Streptomyces sp. SN-593: one gene and its partner. The protein of the gene in region 1 interacts with the protein of each later gene in a pairwise test. Links are inferred from orthologs where the notes say so. Each region holds a gene or a part of one and is shown in the gene's direction. Other genes may lie near its edges. The genes, in order: rlmN and ftsZ.

Region 1 (3,267 bases):
TCTTCCTGGGGCGCTTCGCCACGCGCCGGTCACGCGGCGGGTTCCGCCACGGAACCCGGGGTCAGGAGGAAGATCTCCACCATGCCGCCGCCACCGCCCTCGCCGCCCCAGGACCCGACGCCACCCGGTCCGGGCCCCGGTGGCGGCTTTGGAGCCCACGGCTCCGAGCCGCCGGCCGCGCCGCCGGCGAAGAAGTCCGCCGGCCGCGACCTGCGGGCGGCGATAGGGGTCGGAGTCGGCCTGGGCGCGGTGGTGGTCGCGGCGCTGTTCGTGGTGAAGGCGGTCTTCGTCGGCATCGTCGTGGTGGCGGTGGTCGTCGGGCTGTGGGAGCTGACCTCCCGGCTCGCCGAGCGCAAGCAGATCCAGGCGCCGCTGGTCCCGCTGGCCCTCGGCGGCACCGCGATGGTGATCGCGGGATACGTCCGCGGCGCCGACGGGGCGTGGATCGCGATGGCGCTGACCGTGCTCGCGGTGCTGGTCTGGCGGATGGCCAAGCCGCCGGAGGACTACCTGCGTGACGTCACCGCGGCCGTCTTCGCCGCCTTCTACGTCCCGTTCCTCGCCACGTTCGTCGTCATGATGCTGGCCGCCGACGACGGCCCGCGGCGGGTCCTGGTCTTCCTCCTGCTCACCGTGATCAGCGACACCGGCGCCTATGCGGTCGGCTGGCGCTTCGGCAGCCACAAGCTCGCGCCGCGGATCAGCCCCGGCAAGACCCGGGAGGGCCTGGCCGGCGCGATCAGCTTCGCGATGGTCGCCGGCGCCCTGCTCATGCAGTACTTCGTGGACGGCGGCCGCTGGTGGCAGGGCCTGCTGCTGGGGCTCGCCGCGGCCGTCAGCGCCACCCTCGGCGACCTCGGCGAGTCCATGATCAAGCGCGACCTCGGCATCAAGGACATGGGCACGCTGCTGCCGGGCCACGGCGGCATCATGGACCGCCTCGACTCCCTGCTCCCCACGGCGCCGGTCGTCTGGCTGCTCCTGGTGGCGTTCGTCGGCCAGGGCTGACCCCCGGCCCCGCCTCCCACGCCGCCCGGCCCCCACCTCCCACGCCACCTGGCCCGCACCCTTGTCCACAGCCCCCCACTTCCCCGACGAGGGCACCGCGCGGAGTCTGCGACACTGGTAGGCATCATGCCTGTACCCGGAGAACTGACGTTTGCCGTGCCACGCGGGGCCAAGAAGCCGCCGCGGCACCTTGCCGACCTCTCGCCCGCGGAGCGGAGGGAGGCCGTGGCGGCGCTGGGGGAGAAGCCGTTCCGGGCCAAGCAGTTGTCGCAGCACTACTTCGCCCGCTACACCGACGACCCGGCGACGTGGACCGACATCCCGGCCGGCGCGCGCGGCCGCCTCGCCGGCGACCTGCTGCCCGAGCTGATGACCGTGGTCCGACACGCGTCCTGCGACGACGGCGACACCCGCAAGACGCTCTGGCGGCTCTTCGACGGGACCCTGGTCGAGTCGGTGCTGATGCGCTACCCGGACCGGGTGACGATGTGCATCTCCTCGCAGGCCGGCTGCGGCATGAACTGCCCGTTCTGCGCCACCGGCCAGGCCGGCCTGGACCGCAACCTGTCGACTGCGGAGATCGTGCACCAGATCGTCGCCGGGATGCGGGCGCTGCGCGACGGCGACGTGCCCGGCGGCGGGCCGGGCGCCCCCGACCGGCTGTCGAACATCGTCTTCATGGGCATGGGCGAGCCGCTGGCGAACTACCGCCGGGTGGTCGACGCGATCCGCCGCCTCACCGACCCGGCGCCCGACGGGCTCGGGCTGTCCCAGCGGGGCATCACCGTCTCCACGGTCGGCCTGGTCCCCGCGATGCACCGGTTCGCCGACGAGGGCTTCAAGTGCCGGCTCGCGGTGTCCCTGCACGCCCCCGACGACGAGCTGCGCGACACCCTCGTGCCGGTCAACACCCGCTGGAAGGTCCGCGAGGTGCTGGACGCCGCCTGGCGCTACGCCGACGTCTCCGGCCGCCGCGTCTCCGTCGAGTACGCCCTGATCCGCGACGTCAACGACCAGGCGTGGCGCGCCGACCGGCTCGGCCGGCTGCTGAAGAACCACCGGGTGCACGTCAACCTGATCCCGCTCAACCCCACCCCCGGCTCGAAGTGGACCGCCTCCCGTCCGGAGGACGAGCGGGCGTTCGTGGCCGCGCTGGAGTCCCACGGCGTGCCGGTGACCGTCCGCGACACCCGTGGCCAGGAGATCGACGGGGCCTGCGGTCAGCTCGCCGCTTCCGCACGCTGATACGGTGCGCTGGTGCGTTCATCGCACCAGCGGGACAAATGAACATCCGACAGGGGAGCGCCTGAGACGGCGCTGAGAGTGCGGCTGGGACGACGCGACGGCAGGACCGTCGCCGGGCCCAGGCCGCAGACCCTCCCACCTGATCCGGGTCATACCGGCGTAGGGAGTCAACGACAGTGAACAGCACCATCCGTCGGCGTGCCATGGGCGCGCTCGTCCTCGCCACCGCGGGCGCCACGCTCCTGGCCGGCTGCGGCGGTTCGGGCTCCGGGTCCGGGAGCGCGTCCGGCACCCCGTCGAAGACCGTCACCCTGGTCAGCCACGACTCGTTCGCCGCCTCCAAGTCGGTGATGGCGCAGTTCACCAAGGAGACCGGCTACACCGTCAAGGTGCTGCGCGGCGGGGACGCGGGCGCGGCGGTCAACCAGGCGATCCTCACCAAGGACCACCCGCGCGGCGACGTGTTCTTCGGCGTGGACAACACCCTGCTCTCCCGCGCCCTCGACAACGGCCTGTTCGACCCGTACACGGCCAAGGGCCTGGACCAGGTGCCCTCCGACGTCCAGCTCGACGCCGCGCAGCACCGCGTCACGCCGATCGACTCCGGCGACGTGTGCGTCAACTACGACCGCGCCTACTTCACCTCGCACCACCTCGCGCCGCCGCAGACCTTCGCCGACCTGGTCAAGCCGCAGTACAAGAACCTGCTGGTCACCGAGAACGTGTCCACCTCCTCACCGGGCCTGGCCTTCCTGCTGGGCACGGCCGCCACCTACGGCGACGACGGATGGCAGGCGTACTGGAAGAAGCTGAAGGCCAACGGCGTCCAGGTCGTCGACAGCTGGGAGCAGGCGTACGACAGCACCTTCTCCGGGTCGGCCGCGGGGAGGAAGGCCAAGGGCGACAAGCCGCTGGTGGTCTCCTACGCCTCCAGCCCGCCCGCCGAGGTGGTCGGCGTCACCCCGCAGCCCGCGCAGTCACCCGTCGGCGTGGCCACCGGCACCTGCTTCCGCC
Region 2 (3,264 bases), 4.4 Mb from region 1 along the record:
GCACCCGTCGCCCCGGACGGACCCGGGGAGTTCGGTCGTGCGCCGCAGGCGCAGAGCCCTGCTGCTGGCGCTCCTCGCGCTGACCGTGCTCGGCGGGGGCGGCGGCTACCTGGTGTACGGCTCCTCCCTGCTGCGGGCCGAGCACGTCAAGGTCAGTGGGAATTCGGTATTGACCGATCATCAGATCGTCAGTGCGGCGAAAGTCCCGCTCGGCGGCGCCCTGTTCTCCGTGGACACCGGCGCGGTCAGCAGGCGGCTCACCGCCGCCCTGCCCCGCATCGACCACGTCGACGTGGAACGCTCCTGGCCGCACACCGTGGCGTTGAGGATCACCGAACGGACCCCGTCGGCCGTGCTCAAAAAGGGCGGCGGGTTCACCGAAGTCGACCGCGACGGTGTGCGGTTCGCCACCGTGGCCCGGGCGCCGAGGGGAGTTCCCCTGGTGCAGTTGACCGACCCGCAGCCGGCCAGCGTGCGCCAGTTCGGCACCAGGGAACTGCTGCGCGGGGCCATCGAGGTCTCCGCCGAACTGCCGAGGTCCCTCGACGGCCACGCCACCGCGATCCGGGTGCGTTCCTACGACGGCATCACCGTCGAACTCTCCGGTGGGCGCGAGGTGGTGTGGGGGAGTGCGGCAGACGGCGCACGCAAGGCGCGCGTGCTCACCGCGCTGATGAAAGCGCAACCCGACGCGACCCACTACGACGTCAGTGCGCCCACCGCCCCTGCCGCGTCAGGGAGTTGACGCCCCGCGGACCAGGTGCGGCAAGGGTCGGCCACCCGGCTGGGCGGCGGACGGCGTGATCACATAGGGTGAAAAGAAAAACGGGAGGTTCGGCGTGTTCGTTGAACCGCCACCGCTTGTCGACTTAGTGTCTCGTCCCAAGGGAACACATGGGACCGGCCTAAGGCTAACCCTAAACCTCAGGGTCAGGGTTCGGCGCGGCATCGACGAGCGTACCGACCGTCCCACACGATTCGTAACTCGAGGCGAGAGGCCTTCGACGTGGCAGCACCGCAGAACTATCTCGCAGTCATCAAGGTCGTCGGCATCGGCGGCGGTGGCGTCAACGCCATCAACCGGATGATCGAGGTCGGTCTCAAGGGCGTCGAGTTCATCGCGATCAACACCGATGCGCAGGCCCTGCTCATGAGCGACGCCGACGTCAAGCTCGATGTCGGCCGCGAACTGACCCGGGGTCTCGGCGCCGGCGCCAACCCCGACGTCGGCCGCAAGGCGGCGGAGGACCACCGCGAGGAGATCGAAGAGGTGCTCAAGGGCGCCGACATGGTCTTCGTCACGGCGGGCGAGGGCGGCGGCACCGGCACCGGCGGCGCCCCCGTCGTGGCCAACATCGCCCGGTCGCTCGGCGCGCTGACCATCGGTGTGGTGACCCGACCCTTCACCTTCGAGGGCCGGCGTCGCGCCAACCAGGCCGAGGACGGCATCGCCGGCCTGCGCGAGAACGTCGACACCCTCATCGTGATCCCCAACGACCGGCTGCTGTCGATCTCCGACCGCCAGGTGAGCGTCCTGGACGCCTTCCGGTCCGCGGACCAGGTGCTGCTGTCCGGTGTGCAGGGCATCACCGACCTGATCACCACCCCCGGCCTGATCAACCTCGACTTCGCCGACGTCAAGTCGGTGATGTCCGAGGCGGGTTCCGCGCTCATGGGCATCGGCTCCGCCCGCGGCGACGACCGCGCGGTGGCGGCCGCGGAGATGGCGATCTCCTCGCCGCTGCTGGAAGCCTCGATCGACGGCGCCCGCGGCGTCCTGCTGTCCATCTCCGGCGGTTCCGACCTCGGCCTGTTCGAGATCAACGAGGCCGCCCAGCTCGTCAGCGAGGCCGCCCACCCCGAGGCGAACATCATCTTCGGCGCGGTCATCGACGACGCCCTCGGCGACGAGGTGCGGGTCACCGTGATCGCGGCCGGCTTCGACGGCGGCCAGCCGCCCACCAAGGGCACCCGGGAGAAGCTGGTCGGCGGCGGCTACACCTCGCGCGACGACGCGGCCGGCACCTCCGGCGGCACCGGCGGTTCGACCGGCAGCCGCCCGGCCGGCTCCGACGCCGGCCGGCTGACCTCGTCCTTCACGGGCATCGGCAGCGTGCCGGCCCCGCCGGCCGAGCGCGAGCCGGAGCCGGAGAACGAGCCGGTCGCCGAGACCCCGGCGACGCCGGCCGGTCCGCTGGTCCCGCCGGCCCGCCCGTACCAGGACCCGGCCGTCGAGGAACTCGACGTTCCCGACTTCCTGAAGTGACCGCCCGGCAGTGATAGGGCACAGCACGGCAGTGGGCGGCGCGCGCTTCGCCTTCACCGACAGGTGGGGCGGGGCGAGCGCCGTTCCGTATGACAGCCTCAACCTCGGTGGTGCGGTGGGCGACGACCCGGCCGCGGTCCTGGCCAACCGGGACCGCGCCGCGCGGGCGCTCGGCCGCGACCCCGGGACGGTGGTGTGGATGCACCAGGTGCACGGCCGCGAGGTCGTGGCCGTCGACCGGCCGTGGGGGGACCGTCCGGTGCCCGCGGCCGACGCCGTCGTCACCACCCGCGCGGAGTTGACCCTCGCGGTGCTCACCGCCGACTGCGTCCCGGTGCTGCTCGCCGACCCCGCGGCCGGCGTGGTCGCCGCCGCGCACGCCGGGCGCCCCGGGATGGTGGCCGGCGTGGTGCCGGCCGCGGTCGCCGCGATGGTCGAGCACGGCGCGCGGCCGGAGCGGATCAGCGCGCTGCTCGGCCCTTCGGTGTGCGGTAAGTGCTATGAAGTGCCCGCCGCGCTCCGGAGTGAGGTCGCCGCCGCCGTCCCCGAGTCGTACGCCGAGACGAGCTGGGGTACGCCCGCGCTCGACGTGGGCGCCGGCGTGACCGCACAACTCACGCGCTGCGGCGTACGGGTGATCGACGGTCCGGACGTCTGCACGCGGGAGTCCGCCGACCACTTCTCCTACCGCCGCGACCGCACCACCGGCCGACTGGCCGGCTACGTCTGGCTCGACGGCGGCCGGCCGGAGCGCGGGTCCGGCGAAGCGGCCGCCGCGGCGCCGGAACGGAACGGGTGAGCGGGCGTGTCGAGCAGGACCGAGGAGATCGCCGCGAACCTCGCGGCGGTGCGCGACCGGATCGCGCGCGCGTGCGACGCGGCCGGCCGGGACCGCGGCGAGGTCACCCTGATCGTGGTGACGAAGACCTATCCGGCCGAGGACGTGCGGGTGCTGTCCGGGCTCGGCGTCCGGCAGGTGGCGGAGAACCGCGACCAGG

What was found.
Region 2: the proteins of rlmN (region 1) and ftsZ interact in binary tests that used the Escherichia coli proteins (3 or more experiments, as listed by UniProt). The link is inferred for Streptomyces sp. SN-593 from one-to-one orthologs.

What each region holds. Positions count from the first base shown.
Region 1 is NZ_AP018365.1:6,311,080-6,314,346, forward strand. What follows is about bases 240-3,193. They hold rlmN (dual-specificity RNA methyltransferase RlmN), read left to right. Parts: upstream 240-1,134; coding sequence 1,135-2,253; downstream 2,254-3,193. Other genes in these bases: RVR_RS26935 (phosphatidate cytidylyltransferase), read left to right, coding at 240-1,008; RVR_RS26945 (thiamine ABC transporter substrate-binding protein), read left to right, coding at 2,457-3,193. In the rest of the region: more of RVR_RS26935, read left to right, coding at 82-239; more of RVR_RS26945, read left to right, coding at 3,194-3,267.
Region 2 is NZ_AP018365.1:1,869,630-1,872,893, reverse strand. What follows is about bases 186-3,136. They hold ftsZ (cell division protein FtsZ), read left to right. Parts: upstream 186-1,006; coding sequence 1,007-2,266; downstream 2,267-3,136. Other genes in these bases: RVR_RS07800 (YggS family pyridoxal phosphate-dependent enzyme), read left to right, coding at 3,072-3,136; pgeF (peptidoglycan editing factor PgeF), read left to right, coding at 2,298-3,065; RVR_RS07815 (cell division protein FtsQ/DivIB), read left to right, coding at 186-745. In the rest of the region: more of RVR_RS07815, read left to right, coding at 1-185; more of RVR_RS07800, read left to right, coding at 3,137-3,264. UniProt on the Escherichia coli protein: Essential cell division protein that forms a contractile ring structure (Z ring) at the future cell division site. The regulation of the ring assembly controls the timing and the location of cell division.